Regions from separate parts of the Stenotrophomonas sp. LARHCG68 genome, predicted to be linked through region 2. Evidence: riboswitches for the same ligand, from Rfam matches in the RefSeq annotation. Region 2 holds a riboswitch; the other holds the start of a gene.
The links. A riboswitch is a leader RNA that binds a small molecule or an ion and turns the genes downstream of it on or off. The one in region 2 is predicted to bind glycine.

Region 1 (7,840 bases), on a different contig from region 2:
GCCGGCCGACCAGGTTGGCCCGGAAACCGATCGCCTGTGGGAGCAGGTCAAGCCGCTGTACGAGCAGGTGCATTGCTATACCCGCGCCAAGCTGGACAAGGAATACGGCAAGGACAAGGCGGAAGTTGGCGGCGGCATGATCGCCGCGCACCTGACCGGCAATATGTGGCAGCAGGATTGGAGCAACCTGTGGGACATGACCGCGCCGTACCCGAACGCGGGCAGCCTGGACATCACCGCCGCGCTGGAAAAGCAGTACCAGACCAACCTCAGCGCCGCCCTGGCCAAGGCCGGTGGCAGCGACCCGGCGAGCCGCTTCAAGGCACAGCGTGACGCGGAGCTGGCCACCGCCCGGCAGATGACCGAGCGCGCGCAGGACTTCTACGTGTCGCTGGGCATGCCCAAGCTGCCGGAGAGCTACTGGCAGAACACCCAGTTCATCAAGCCGATGGACCGCAACGTGGTCTGCCACGCCAGCGCCTGGGACATGAACATGGGCGGTGACGGCAAGGACGTCGGCCCGGACGTGCGCACCAAGATGTGCATCACCCCGACCGAGGAGAACTTCACCACCATCTACCACGAGCTGGGCCACATCTATTACGACCTGGCCTACAACCCGCTGCCGCCGCTGTTCCAGGGCGGTGCCAACGACGGCTTCCACGAGGCCATCGGTGACACCATCGTGCTGGCGATGACGCCGAAGTACCTGAACTCGATCGGCCTGGTCGGCGCGCAGCAGGAAAGCCGCGAGGCCACCATCAACGCGCAGATGCGCATGGCCATGTCCGGCGTGTCGTTCCTGCCGTTCGGCCTGATGATCGATCGCTGGCGCTGGGGCGTGTTCGACGGTTCGATCAAGCCGGACCAGTACAACCAGAAGTGGTGGGAGCTGAAGGCCCAGTACCAGGGCGTGGCCCCGGCCAGCGCGCGCGGCGAGGAGTTCTTCGACGCCGGCGCCAAGTACCACGTGCCGGGCAACACCCCGTACCTGCGCTACTTCCTGGCGCGCATCCTGCAGTACCAGTTCTACAAGGGCCTGTGCGATGCGTCCGGTTACACCGGCCCGCTCAACGAGTGCAGCTTCTATGGCAACAAGGAAGCCGGCCAGAAGTTCTGGGCGATGCTGAGCAAGGGCTCCAGCCAGCCGTGGCAGGCCACGCTCAAGGAGCTGACCGGCAACGACAAGCTCGACGCCGGCCCGATGCTGGAATACTTCGCCCCGCTGCAGGAATGGCTGAAGCAGCAGAACGAAGGCCAGATGTGCGGCTGGACGGCAGCACCGCCGGCGGCCGTCGCCGCACCGACGAGCACGCCGTAAACACGACGGACCGGGTTGACCACGAAGGGCGCCGTTACGGCGCCCTTCGTTCATCCACGGTCAGGCGCATGACGGAGATCATGCGGATGCGGGCCAGGCTCCACCGGCCCGACATTGACAGCCCTCATTGGCATGAACATCTTGCCCGCCTACTCCTGGAGACCCGAATGCCCCCTGCAGCGCGCACCGTGTTTTTCCTCCTGCTCGCCACGCAGACTGCGGCCGGATGGGCTGCACAACACACCGAGCCCCTCCGCGTCGGCTACACCGAACGCGATCGCGCCTTCGGCTTCACGTTCACACCGCCGGCGGGCAAGGACTGGAAACAGGACAAGTGGGGCAGCGGAAACCTCAGCGTCGACTGGAACGCGGGCTCGACCACCGACAGCAGGAAGATCGAGGCCTACATGACCCGGCCCGATGTCCCGACCAGCCCCCTTTCCGGCTACATCGAGAACATCCGGCGCAAGCTGGAGCAGGACTTCTCCAACAGTCCCGTCGCCACCATCAACCACCTGCAGGTAAGCGAATACCGGGCGGACAAGCGCTGCGCCAGCATCCACCTGCGGCTTGAGCTGCGGCAACCCGCCGCCGATGGACAACGGCAATGGGCCGAGCAATACACCTTGTCCTGCGGTTCGCCGCGCTACGCCGATGTTGGCTACGAACTGCGCTACTTCCACCGCTACACCGACGCGCACCGCGACCCGAACCTGCAGGCCAAGGCCGAGCAGGTGCTGGGCAGCATGCGGATCGAAGAGGACTGATTACCGGGCCAGGCGGCTGGATGGAAGGCCGCTCCTGCGGATCCCTGGCAACCGGATCGGCGTGCCATCGGGGCCCATGGCGTCATCGTTGCCGCTTTTCCCAGCACCGTTGCCACTTCCTGCGGCATCGCTGGAACATCCCACCCGATGCGTGCCATCCGAAGCGGCATGACTGACGCTTTTTTCGACATCCGTGCCGCTTCAACGGGCAATGCCGGCGTTCCATGCGACATCACCGGCACAGGGGCGACATCGCTGCACCTTGAAGGGATGGGCCTGCCGCTCCAGGTGACACGCCCGCCGCAGAAACAACAAAGGCGCCCTCGGCGCCTTCGCTGATCCGGCAACTTCCCCGCAGACGCTCAATGCGTGCCAGCGGCGCTCTTCGCGCCCACGCCCAGCTCACCGGCCAGGTTGCGCTTGTAGGTGTCGAAATCGATGCCCTGCTCGGCTACCTCGGCGTGCGCGGCGTCCTTCAGTGCGTCGGAATACATCAGGCGCACCGGGGTGTTGTTGTTCTCGTGCCATTCGGCGGCCTGCATGATCAGCGCCAGCACGCGTGCGGCGCTGGTGGTCTCGCCGGCGATCTTGCCGTCCATGCCCAGCACCCACTCGCCGTCGCGGCGGACGATGCCCGCCAGCAGGCTGCGCTGCTGGTCACGCAGTTCGGCGTGCGGCTCGACCTTGGCCTTCGGTGCCGGGTTGGCCTCGGCCTGGTTGCGGGCGCGCTCGGCCAGTTTCTTCTTCGCCTCGCGGCGGCCCTTGGATTGAATCGACATCGTGATGTGCTCTTTGCCGTCGCCGCTGATGGCGGCAGGGATAGTGTCCCCGATCGGGGGTGAAGATGGATCAGGCCGCCGGGGTGTTGCGTTGGGCGCGCTGGCTGATGCGCTCCCACTTCCACATCAGCCCGCTGCCCAGCGCGAACAACGCCGCGCCGATGGCCAGGCTCAGGCCACTGCGGCTGAGCAGCGGCGACAACACGCCGGCGATGACCGCATTGGTCACCAGCGTGCTGAAGGCCTGCATCGAGGAGGCCGTGCCGCGCTGGCGCGGGTACATGTCCAGGATCGCCAGGCTCAGGATCGGGAAGATCAGCGCCACGCCAAACGAATTGAGGGTCAGCGCCAGCACCGCCCACGGCACGCTCATCTGCGGGGCCAACGCGTTGTAGGCGATGTTGTAGACCGCCGCCACCGCCATGAACGCATAGCCGATCCGCACCGCGCGCGCGCCGGCGATGCGCCCGGCCGCGCGGCCGGAGGCATAGGCGCCCAGCGCCATGCCGCCGATGGTCGGGATGAACAACCAGGCGAACTGCTGCTCGTTCAGGTGCAGCAGGTCCAGGATGAAGGCCGGTGCCGAGGCGATGTACAGGAACAGCCCGCCAAAGCCCAGCGAGCCGGCCAGGGCCAGGCGCAGGAAGCGCGGGTTGACCGCGATGCTCCAGTAATCCTGGGCCAGCCGTGCCGGGCGCAGGCTCAGCCGGGCCTGCGGCGGGTGGGTTTCCGGCAGCCACAGGCAGGTAACCACCAGCAGCAGCGTGGAGAACGCCACCAGGAACCAGAAGATGCCCTGCCAATGGCTCCAGCCCAGCAGCCAGCCACCGATGATCGGGGCGATGGCCGGGGCGATGGAAAAGATCATCGACACCTGGCTCATCAGCCGCTGGGCGTCGTCGCCGTCGTACAGGTCACGGATGACCGCCCGGCCGATGATGTAGCCCACGCCGGCGGACAGGCCCTGCAGGCCGCGGAACAGCAGCAGCGAGCCCATGTCGCGCGACAGCGCGCAGCCGATCGAGGCCAGGATGAACACCACCAGCCCGCCGATGATCACCCGCTTGCGGCCCAGCGCATCGGACAGCGCGCCGTGGACCAGGCTCATCAGCGCATAGGTGAGCAGGTAGACGCTGATGACCTGCTGCATGGCCAGTTTGTCGGCGCCCATCTGCGCGCCGATCTGCGGGAACGCGGGGAACACCGCGTCGATGGCGAACGGGCCGAACATCGACAACCCGGCCACCAGCGCGGCGATCCGTCGCAGCGAAACCTGCTTGCTTGCTTTCATGGCTTCCTGTGAAACAACGTGCATCGGCACCGGCAGGCACACCGGTGCGGGAGAGAAAAATGAACAGGGCCGGACACGGTAACGCCGCGCGGCCATATCGCGCCTGTTTATCCGGACATGAACCCGCGTCAGCCCGCGGTACCGGCCTCCCCGCCCACCGCGTGCAACGCGCGATCCTCGGGCCGGGAACGGAATGGTAATCCAAGCCGGTGCGCAGGTCTGCCCCGGGCTATAATCGGCCGGCTGTACGAACACGGTGGGAGAAGCGGCTGACCCCGCTGCCGAAGGCGCAAACGCCCGTAAATCGCTCAGGCCCGATACCACCTGCACCAAAACTCTGGAGAGACCGGTTCAATCCGGCGCCGAAGGGGCACGAAGCACACGATCCTCGTCGCGTTGCTTCCAAACTCTCAGGCAAAAGGACAGAGGGGCGCGAGGCAAGCCACCGGCTTGCCGGCCGTGATGCCGCCTGCGCGGCAGCGGGGCCGTACCGGTGCTTGCCTGGCTCACCGCCCCAGCCCTGCATGCCTTCTCCGGACGTCAGCCATGACCCAGAACACCCCTTCGCTGCGCGAACTCGAACACTCCTCCGCGTTCGTCGACCGCCACATCGGCCCCAACGATGCCGAAATCGCGCAGATGCTGCGCACCGTTGGCCATGATTCGCTTGAAGCCCTGACCGACGCCATCGTGCCGGGCTCGATCAAGTCGCCGGCACCGCTGGCGCTGCCCGAATCGCTCACTGAGGTCGAGGCGCTGGCCAAGATCCGCGCCATCGCCGGCAAGAACAAGGTGCTGCGCAGCTTCATCGGCCAGGGCTACTACGGCACCCACACGCCGAACGTGATCCTACGCAACATCCTGGAAAACCCGGCCTGGTACACCGCCTACACCCCGTACCAGGCGGAGATCTCGCAGGGCCGCATGGAAGCGCTGATCAACTTCCAGACCCTGGTCGCCGACCTGACCGGCATGGAGATCGCCAACGCCTCGCTGCTGGACGAAGCCACCGCTGCCGCCGAGGCGATGACCCTGGCCAAGCGTTCGGCCAAGTCCAGGTCCAAGGTGTTCTTCGTGCACGACGCCGTGCACCCGCAGACGCTGGAACTGCTGCGCACCCGCGCCGAGCCGATGGGCATCGAGCTGCAGGTCGGCACCCCGGCCGAAGCCATGACCGCCGACGTGTTCGGCGTGCTGCTGCAGTACCCGGACACCACCGGCCACATCGGTGACCACAAGGCGCTGGTGGAGGCCATCCATGCCCGCCAGGGCTTGGTCGCCGTGGCCACCGACCTGCTCGCGCTGACCCTGATCGCCGCTCCCGGCGAATGGGGCGCGGACATCGCCATCGGCAACAGCCAGCGTTTCGGCGTGCCGTTCGGCTTCGGTGGCCCGCATGCGGCGTTCATGGCCTGCCGTGACGCCTACAAGCGCTCGATGCCGGGCCGCCTGATCGGCGTGTCGGTCGATGCCGAAGGCAAGCCGGCCTACCGCCTCACCCTGCAGACCCGCGAGCAGCACATCCGCCGCGAGAAAGCCACCTCCAACATCTGCACCGCGCAGGTGCTGCTGGCGGTGATGGCCTCGATGTACGCCGTCTACCACGGCCCGGAAGGCCTGCTGCGCATCGCCCGCCGCACCCACCGTCTGGCCGCGATCCTGGCCAGCGCGCTGCGCACGGCCGGTGTTGCTGTGGGCAATGACTTCTTCGACACCCTGCACGTCACCGGCGTTGACGCCGCGGCGGTGCAGGCCAAGGCCGTGGCCGCCGGCATCAACGTGCGCGTGATCGATGCCGGCGCGGTCGGCATCAGCCTGGACGAAACCGCCACCCGCGCCGACATCGTCGCGCTGGGCCAGCTGTTTGGCGCCACGGTCGACGTGGATGCACTGGACGCCGCCACCGCCGATGCCCTGCCCAAGGGTCTGCTGCGCACCAGTGCGTTCCTGACCCACCCGGTGTTCAACACGCACCACAGCGAGCACGAGATGCTGCGCTACCTGCGCTCGCTGGCCGACAAGGACCTGGCGATGGATCGCACCATGATCCCGCTGGGCAGCTGCACCATGAAGCTCAACGCCACCGCCGAGATGATCCCGGTGACCTGGCCGGAGTTCGCCAACATCCACCCGCTGGTACCGGCCGACCAGGCGCAGGGCTACAAGGAACTGATCGACGGGCTGGAAGCGATGCTGGTCGAATGTACCGGCTACGACGCGGTGAGCCTGCAGCCGAACTCCGGCGCGCAGGGCGAATACGCCGGCCTGCTGGCGATCCGCGCCTACCACCGCTCGCGCGGCGAAGGCCATCGCGACATCTGCCTGATCCCGGATTCGGCGCATGGCACCAACCCGGCCTCGGCGCAGATGTGCGGCATGACCGTGGTGGTCACCAAGACCGATGCCAACGGCAACGTCGATGTCGATGACATCCGCCGCAACGCCGAGAAGTACAGCGACCGCCTGGCCGCGATCATGATGACCTACCCGTCCACGCACGGCGTGTTCGAGGAAGAGGTGGTCGAGATCTGCCAGATCATCCACCAGCACGGCGGCCAGGTGTACACCGACGGTGCCAACATGAACGCCCTGGTCGGCGTGGCCAAGCCCGGCAAGTGGGGCTCGGACGTGTCGCACCTGAACCTGCACAAGACCTTCTGCATCCCGCACGGCGGCGGCGGCCCGGGCGTGGGCCCGTGCGCGGTCAAGTCGCACCTTGCCCCGTTCCTGCCGGGCAAGCTCGGTGACAACGGCCCGGTCGGCATGGTCAGCGCGGCCAGCTTCGGCAGCGCCTCGATCCTGCCGATCAGCTGGATGTACATCACCCTGATGGGCACCGCGGGCCTGCGCAAGGCCACCCAGGTGGCACTGCTCAATGCCAACTACATCGCCACCCGTCTGGCCCCGCACTACAAGACGCTGTACACCGGCCGCAACGGCCTGGTGGCACACGAGTGCATCCTGGACGTGCGTCCGCTGGAGAAGACCTCCGGCATCGGCGCCGAGGACGTGGCCAAGCGCCTGATCGACTTCGGCTTCCACGCCCCGACCCTGAGCTTCCCGGTCGCCGGCACGCTGATGGTGGAGCCGACCGAGAGCGAATCGCAGCACGAGCTGGACCGCTTCATCGACGCGATGATCCAGATCCGCGAGGAAATCCAGGCCATCGAGGACGGTCGCCTGGACCGCGAGGACAACCCGCTCAAGCACGCCCCGCACACCGCCGGCGCGGTGTCGGCCAGCGAGTGGACCCACGCCTATCCGCGCGAACTGGCCGCCTTCCCGCTGCCGTCGCTGAAGCTGCAGAAGTACTGGCCGCCGGTGGCACGCGTGGACAACGTGTACGGCGACAAGAACATCATGTGCGCCTGCATCCCGGTGGATGCGTACAAGGAAGACGTGGAAGCCTGATCGGCTTCTGCGGTGGCCTGATGTGACAAAGCCAGCCGGTGCGAACCGGCTGGCTTTTTGTTTGGGTGCTGGGGGCTGGGTGCTGGAAGCTAGAAGCTGCCCTCACCCCAACCCCTCTCCCGCAGGCGGGAGAGGGGCTTTAAAACGGCAATTGCCAGCAATGCTTCAACCTGCAGGGAACTGAGCCCCTCTCCCGCACGCGGGAGAGGGGCTTTAAAGCGGCAATTGCCAGCAATGCTTCAACCTGCAGGGAACTGAGCCCCTCTCCCGC
Region 2 (7,840 bases):
CCGGGTGGCCCCGGCCAGGGTGGCGTCCACGTCATCCAGCCCCTGCAGGTCGCGCCAGATCAATCGGGTGGAGGCCGCCGCGCGGTAGCGGCGCAGCTGGGTGGGCCAGGCGGTGGGCTGCAGCGGGTCCAGTCCGGGCAACGGGACCGGGGCCGGATCGGGGGCGGCCAGCCGCTCCAGCAGCTCCGGCTGCCGACACAGCGTGTCGATGGCGAAGTCGCTGGCGATGGCCAGTCGGCGCAGCCCCGCCTCGACGTCCTGCGACGGCGGCCAGCGCGCCGGGTCCGGCAACGCCAGCTTGAGGCGGGCCAGGGCCCGGTCAATCACCGGGGCAACGTATTCAGGAACTACGGCGGGGGAATTTTCCATCCGCCGATTCTGGCATCTGCGCATGCCAGCGGTCGCCATCTGCGGCGATCGGCCATTAAAAAAGCCCGCTGACAGCGAACTGTCAGCGGGCTTTGCTCCCTCCCCCACGTCGGGATGCAGGGCGATCGTGCGGCCTGCCGAAGCAACTTGCACGCTGCAGTGCAAAACAGTACTTGGCGGTACAAGAGCCTGCGCGCCACAAAAACCATCCCACCAAGGTAGAACCCCCCAGCCCTGCGGGAAGGGCGATAATCGACGGTCCCCACAACAACCCGTAGTCGTCATGTCTGTCGAACGCATCCTGGACGCGCGCCTGCGCGACCGCATCGTCTCCGCCGAACAAGCCGCGGCGCTGATCCAGCCGGGCGAAACCGTCGCCATGAGCGGCTTCACCGGTTCGGGCTACCCCAAGGCGGTGCCGATGGCGCTGGCCAAGCGCATCGAGGACGTGCATGCGCAAGGCCTGCCGTTCCAGATCAAGCTGATGACCGGTGCCTCCACCGCGCCCGAACTGGACGGCGCGCTGGCCAAGGCCGACGGCATCGCCATGCGCATGCCGTTCCAGACCGACCCCGATGCCCGCAAGCGCATCAACGACGGCAAGCTGGACTACATCGACATCCACCTCTCGCACGTCGCCCAGCACGTGTGGTTCGGTTTCTACGGCGAGATCGACACCGCCGTGGTCGAGGTCTCGGCCATCCGCGCCGATGGTGCGTTGGTGCCGTCCACCTCGGTCGGCAACAACAAGACCTGGCTGGACCTGGCCAAGAAGGTGATCATCGAGGTCAACGAGTGGCAGCCCGCCGACATCGAGGGCATGCACGACATCTACTACGGCACCGCGCTGCCGCCGCACCGCAAGCCGATCCCGCTGATCCACGCCAACGACCGCATCGGCCAGACCACGCTGGACGTGGACCCGGACAAGATCGTGGCGGTGGTGCGCACCAATGGTCCGGACCGCAACAGCCCGTTCAAGCCGATCGACGAGGACAGCCGCCTGATCGCCGGCCACCTGATCGAGTTCCTCAAGCACGAAGTGGCCAAGGGCCGCCTGCCGCACAACCTGCTGCCGCTGCAGTCCGGCGTGGGCAACATCCCCAACGCCGTGCTGGCCGGCCTGGCCGACAGTGGCCTGCGCGGGCTCAGTGCGTTCACCGAGGTGATCCAGGACGGCATGCTGGACCTGCTCAAGTCCGGCGTGCTCGAGTACGCCTCGTGCACCGGCTTCGCGCTGAGCCCGGAGGCGAACGAGGAGTTCAAGCGCAACATCCGGTTCTACCGCGACCGCATCATCATGCGCACGCAGGAAATGTCGAACCACCCGGAGCTGGTGCGCCGGCTGGGCTGCATCGGCATGAACGGCATGATCGAGGTGGACATCTACGGCAACGTGAACTCCACCCACGTCATGGGCAGCCGCATCATGAACGGCATCGGCGGTTCGGGCGACTTCACCCGCAACGGCTTCCTGTCCACCTTCCTGAGCCCCTCGATGGCCAAGGGCGGCAGCATCTCGGCGATCGTGCCGATGGTCAGCCACGTCGACCACACCGAGCACGACGTCTCGATCATCGTCACCGAGCAGGGCCTGGCCGACCTGCGCGGCCTGCCGCCGCGCGCCCGCGCCCGCCAGGTGATCGACAACTGCGCGCACCCGGGCTACCGCGACCAGCTCAACGACTACTTCGACCGCGCCTGCCGCGACAGCTACGGCAAGCACACCCCGCACCTGCTGCCCGAAGCGCTGTCCTGGCACCAGCGCTACATCGACACGGGCAGCATGAAGGCCTGAGCAGGGCCCGCGGCAGCGGGCATGCAGTCGCAGCACCGAAGCAGCCGACGGCCCCGCCGCCGGCTGTTTTCATGTGGGAGCGCTGGCACCGACAGGCGCGGGCTGCCAGATCCGGCCAGTTCATGCTGCAACGCAACAGTTACACTGACCCACGGATGCAGGAGAGAGGCGCCACGCTGGCGCCCGCCGAAGGCGCAGGCTCCCATGATCGCTCAGGCCGGTGGGCTGGAATCCCACCAACCATGCATCCGACACGCCGAGCTGGAGAGAGGTCGCCGGACACCGTCCGCGCGATCCGCCGAAGGGGCACGCGGCCATCGCCGCTGAACTCTCAGGCACAAGGGACAGCGGGAGCGGCACCGGTCAACGCAGTCCCATCCTTGCCCAGGCAAGGGTGGCGGCAGGCGCGTGGCCGGCCCCACCGCTCTGCCTGGAACCCACAGCATGCTGCTCTCCCTCATCTACCTGATCGCCATTTCCGCCGAAGCCATGACCGGCGCGCTGGCCGCCGGCCGGCGCCGCATGGACCTGTTCGGCGTGGTCATGATCGCCTGCGTCACCGCCCTGGGCGGTGGCTCGCTGCGCGACATCCTGCTTGGCCACTACCCGCTGGGCTGGGTGAAGCACCCCGAGTACCTGGGCTTCACCGTCTGCGCGGCGCTGGTCGCCACCTGGCTGGCGCGCTGGATGCACCACTTCCGCAGCACCTTCCTGGTGCTGGACGGGCTGGGCCTGATCGCCTTCACCCTGATCGGCTGCGCCATCGCGCGCGAGGCCGGGCATGCGCCGCAGATCGTGCTGATCGCCGGGATGCTGACCGGCGCGTTCGGCGGCGTGCTGCGCGACATCCTCTGCAACGAGGTGCCGCTGATCTTCCAGAAGGAGCTGTACGCGATCATCTCGCTGCTCACCGGTGCGGCCTACCTGCTGTTGCTGCACTGGCAGGTGGCCGACGACACCGCGATCGTGTGCTGCCTGCTGGGCGGTTTCGCACTGCGCCTGCTGGCCATCCGCTACCGCTGGGAGATGCCCAAGTTCGTCTACCAGGATGAGGTGCATTGAGCTGGCTGGTTTTGCCCTCACCCCAACCCCTCTCCCGCGTGCGGGAGAGGGGCCAGGTTCACGACGGTTTGAAGTGATCGGCGCAACTGCAGTTTCAAAGCCCCTCTCCCGCACGCGGGAGAGGGGTTGGGGTGAGGGCAAAACCCAACTACCCCGCTGTCTTGTCCTTCACCGTCGTGCTCGGCCCATTGCCCTTGACGCTGGTGATGCCGGCTTCGCGCGCGGCCTGCGATGCGTACAGCTGGCTGCTGCCGATCACCTGGTGGTTGGCGGCCTTGAGATTGAAATGGTGTCGACCATCGCTGCTGGTCTTGCGCTCGTAATGCGCTTCATCGGGGCTGTTCTTCTGCACCGAGGCGATGCCGTTCTCGGCCGACGCGCGCGTGGTGTAGCGCTCGCTGGTGAGGATCACCTCGGCGTTGCCTGCCTTGAGCACGAAGTAGAACTGCCCGTCCTTGCTCTTCTCCAACTCGTACCAACCTGCCATCACGAACCCTCCGCTTGAGGACGATGCCGACATGCCGCTGGACAGCCGCATGCGTGGCTGTGGTGCCCGGCTGCCCGGGCGTTGGCGCCGCCCGGAACGGCGGCTGCAAGCCAGACTCTACCTCAATCCCCGGCCCGCTCCAGCCACGCCAGCTTGTGCTGGCGGGGGAGCTGCTTGATCTGCCATTCCGCGCGCGAGGCGGCGGCACGGTCGGCGTACGGGCGCATGCCCAGTACCCGCAGCGGCGGGTGCGCGCGCGTGTAACGCGCGCCCTTGCCGGCCAGATGGGCCTGGAAGCGCGCCTGTACATCGGTGCTGATACCCGCGTAGTAGCTGCCATCGCGGCATTCCAGCAGGTACAGGAACCAGGCACCGTTACCCACGCGCGCTCCCGCCCGCTGTTACAGGCTCGCCGCGTCGGCGATCTTGCACAGGCCTTCACCCACCGCCTTGTTGGAGGTCAGCTGGCCGCCCTTGATGCTGAAACGCACCTCGACGCGGATGGTGCCGTCGTTCTGGCGGCGCACGGTGGTGCGCAGCGGCACGGTGGAGCCACCGCCACCGCGCACCGTCTGCTCGGCGGCGATGTAGCCGGTCTGCTCGTTCGGCGAGACACCCACCAGCCCCTCGGCCTCGATCGCGGCCACCGTCTTGCGGAAAGCCTCGGGGTAGCTGATGCCTTCGTGGTCGGTGGAGGCCAGGAACTGCTTGCCGGTGGTGAAGCCACCGCTCACCGCCAGGTTCTGCAGGCAGCCACTGCCCGAATCCACGACTTCCCTCTTGGCCATCGCCACGGTCGGCACCAGCATCATTGCCAGCACCATACTGCACGTACGGATACGCATCACTTCCTTCTCCATAAGCGGTGATTTCTAGGCTTCCTGCCGCGTGAGGCGCTCTCCCCTGAGACCACAGCAGGCGGGAGGCGTTGCGCCTCCCGCCGCGTAAATTACTTGGACTGGCCGGTGCGTGCCAGTGTGGCTGTCACGCTTGGCCCAGTCAGGCGGCCGCTTCCAGCTGTGCCTGGCGGCGCCCACGCACGGCCTCGGCCAGCCGCTCAAGCACCTGCACGGTGCTGTCCCAGTCGATGCAGCCGTCGGTGATGCTCTGCCCGTAGACCAGCGGTTGGCCCTGGACCAGCTCCTGGCGGCCGGCCACCAGGTGGCTCTCGATCATCACCCCGACGATGCGCTGCTCACCGCCCTCCAGCTGGCCGGCGATGTCCTCGATCACGCGCGGCTGGTTCTCCGGCTTCTTGCTGCTGTTGGCGTGGCTGGCATCGATCATCAGCCGCGCCGGCAGCTGCGACTTGCCCAGCACCTCGCTGGCCGCCTGCACGCTGGCCGCGTCGTAGTTGGGCGTCTTGCCGCCACGCAGGATCACGTGGCAGTCCGGGTTGCCCTGGGTGGCCACGATGGCGGTGCCGCCCTCCTTGGTCACCGACAGGAAGTGGTGCGGGTGCGAGGCCGCGCCGACCGCGTCGGCGGCGATCTTCACGTCACCGGTGGTGCCGTTCTTGAAGCCCACCGGGCACGACAGCCCGGAAGCCAGCTCGCGGTGCACCTGGCTTTCGGTGGTGCGCGCGCCGATCGCGCCCCAGGCCACCAGGTCGGCGATGTACTGCGGCGAGATCACGTCCAGGAACTCCACGCCGGCCGGCAGGCCGAGGCGGTTGATGTCGCGCAGCAGGCCGCGCGCCACGCGCAGGCCCTTGTTGATGTTGAAGCTGCCGTCCAGGTCCGGGTCGTTGATCAGGCCCTTCCAGCCCACCGTGGTACGCGGCTTCTCGAAGTACACGCGCATGACGATCTCCAGCTCGCCGCCGAGCGCATCGCGCAGCGGGCGCAGGCGCTGGGCGTACTCCATCGCCGCGACCGGGTCGTGGATGGAGCACGGGCCGACCACCACCGCCAGGCGATCATCCTCGCCATGCAGGATGCGGTGCAGCGCGGCGCGGGCATCGGCCACGGTCTGCGAGGCCTCCTCGTCGCAGGGCAGCAGCGACAGCAGCTGGGCCGGCGGGGTCAGCGGTTCAAGTTTGCGGATGCGCAGGTCGTCGGTGTGGGGGGGCATTGCGGGGGTCTCCAATCCAGATCGTGAAGGGTGTGGCCCCAGCGCTGGCAGCATGAAAAAAGCCGCCAGGTTCGCTGGCGGCTTTTCGGGAATGCGTCTGAAGGTTTCTTCAGGGTGAGCGCAGTCCTTCCTCCGCCAGCGGCTTCGGAAAGTAATACCAAAAGTAAAAGCTGGCGCGGGCTGCGTTCATGGGATGCATTGATAACACGCTTTTTTGTGCAATGCGACAGTTACAGCCGCAACGGACGCGGCAGTGGTTTCGTTCATCCAGCGCCGTCGTGGGCCGCCCCCGGTCGCCCGCGCTTCACCCCGGTGGCCACATACTGCAGCGCAGTCCACTCCTGTCCCACATGCCGATGAGCACCCCGAGCCCCGACCTGCTGCAGATCGCCTGCCCGCACTGCAATGCCATCAACCGCGTGCCGGGCACGCGGCTGGCGCAGTCGCCTGCGTGCGGCCGCTGCCACCAGGCCCTGTTCACCGCCGTGCCGATCGCCCTGGACGAGGCAGGCTTCCAGGCACATGCGCAGCGCTCGCAGATCCCGTTGCTGATCGACTTCTGGGCGGCATGGTGTGGCCCCTGCCGGCAGATGGCACCGGAGTTCGCCAAGGCTGCCGCACAGCTGGAACCACACATGCGGCTGGCCAAGGTCGACACCGAAGCGCAGCCGGCGCTGGCCGCGCGCTTTGCCATCCGCAGCATCCCGACCATGGTGCTGCTGCAGGGCGGGCGCGAGATCGCGCGCCAGTCCGGCGCGATGTCGGCCAGCCAGATCGTGCAGTGGGCCGTTCGCTGACGACGGCATCGAGCACACATGGCAGGTCTGCGCCAATGGGCCAGGGAGCTGAAGCGACAGACGCTGGTCGTCTACTTCGTGGCGCGCGACCCGCGCACGCCGTGGCCGCTGCGCCTGCTCGCCCTCGGGATCGCAGCGTACGCACTGAGCCCGATCGACCTCATCCCGGACTTCATCCCGCTCCTGGGCTATCTCGACGACCTGGTGATCGTGCCGCTCGGTCTGCTGCTGGTGCTGCGCCGGGTGCCGGCAGAAGTCCTCGACGATGCCCGGCAACGGGCTGCGGCCGCGGCGACACGGCCGGTCAGCCGCGCCATGGCCGTCATCATCGTGGTCGTCTGGGTCGCATCGCTGACGGCGCTGGGGGCATGGCTCTGGCGGTCGATGCCGGCCTGATTCCTGCCTGGACGTACGTTCGCGCGTAGCAACCTGACCCAGGCGATGCCATGCGTTCATCGTTCGAGCCGATCACGGTCGTTGGCGTCCGGCTGTTGCCGCAGTACACCGTGGCAAGGCCGTTGGTGTGGCGTTGTTTCCTGACGGAACAATGGCGACTGTAACCCCGTTGTCCCGAAACAGAACGGTGGAAACCACGCAGGAATGCGGGCCACGCGTGGTTGGCGATGCCGCGCATTACAGCTGCCGGGCGACTCCCCATACTGGACTGCCCCATCGCCACTCCGCCACGCGCATGCGTACCGAATCCCGGTTGCTCCAGATGTTCGTCGCCGTGGCCGACGCGCTGTCCTTCACCCGCGCGGCCGACGCCCTGCACGTTGCCCAGCCATGGCTGTCCGCGCAGATCCGCAAGCTCGAACGACAATTGGGCTTCGAGCTGTTCATCCGCGACAGCCGGCGCGTCGCGTTGAGCGAACAGGGGGCCGCGCTGCTCGCGCCGGCACGGGCGGTGATGCAGGCACTGGATGCGTTCAACGCCGGCGCGCTGCTGCTGCGCCGGCAGCAGGAGTGGCCGTTGCTGCGGATCGGGCTGCCACCGTATTCGCACCTGTTCGCCGAACGCGTGGTGCTGCTGGAACGTTTCGCGCAGATCCATCCACGGCTGCGCATCGAGACCGTGGTCGGCTGGAGCCCGGAGCTGGTCGAGAAGGTGGCCGACGAGAAGCTGGACATGGCGTTCGTCGTTGGCGAGGTGATCGATCCGGCACTGGAGTACCGCGTCGTGGCCCAGTCCAGCTGCGAACTGCTGTGCCGACGGGACGACCCACTGGCATCGCTCGACGCGGTCAGCGACCG

Region 1: it holds a riboswitch for glycine, as region 2 does, so the genes downstream of both, gcvP (aminomethyl-transferring glycine dehydrogenase) here and ACIPR8_RS07870 (trimeric intracellular cation channel family protein) in region 2, are expected to answer to the same signal.

Annotation. Positions count from the first base shown of each region.
Region 1 is NZ_JBIXJV010000003.1:218,994-226,833, forward strand. Features, by position in the region: gene ACIPR8_RS12155 (M2 family metallopeptidase) at 1-1,321, shown strand, start outside; gene ACIPR8_RS12160 (hypothetical protein) at 1,510-2,088, shown strand; gene ACIPR8_RS12165 (hypothetical protein) at 2,451-2,867, opposite strand; gene ACIPR8_RS12170 (multidrug effflux MFS transporter) at 2,938-4,158, opposite strand; glycine riboswitch at 4,486-4,594, shown strand; gene gcvP (aminomethyl-transferring glycine dehydrogenase) at 4,705-7,569, shown strand.
Region 2 is NZ_JBIXJV010000002.1:101,551-109,390, forward strand. Features, by position in the region: gene glnE (bifunctional [glutamate--ammonia ligase]-adenylyl-L-tyrosine phosphorylase/[glutamate--ammonia-ligase] adenylyltransferase) at 1-369, opposite strand, end outside; gene ACIPR8_RS07865 (acetyl-CoA hydrolase/transferase family protein) at 653-2,167, shown strand; glycine riboswitch at 2,316-2,405, shown strand; glycine riboswitch at 2,419-2,523, shown strand; gene ACIPR8_RS07870 (trimeric intracellular cation channel family protein) at 2,612-3,229, shown strand; gene ACIPR8_RS07875 (YegP family protein) at 3,378-3,716, opposite strand; gene ACIPR8_RS07880 (GIY-YIG nuclease family protein) at 3,839-4,099, opposite strand; gene ACIPR8_RS07885 (hypothetical protein) at 4,118-4,561, opposite strand; gene ACIPR8_RS07890 (3-deoxy-7-phosphoheptulonate synthase) at 4,716-5,789, opposite strand; gene trxC (thioredoxin TrxC) at 6,146-6,586, shown strand; gene ACIPR8_RS07900 (YkvA family protein) at 6,605-6,982, shown strand; gene ACIPR8_RS07905 (LysR family transcriptional regulator) at 7,278-7,840, shown strand, end outside.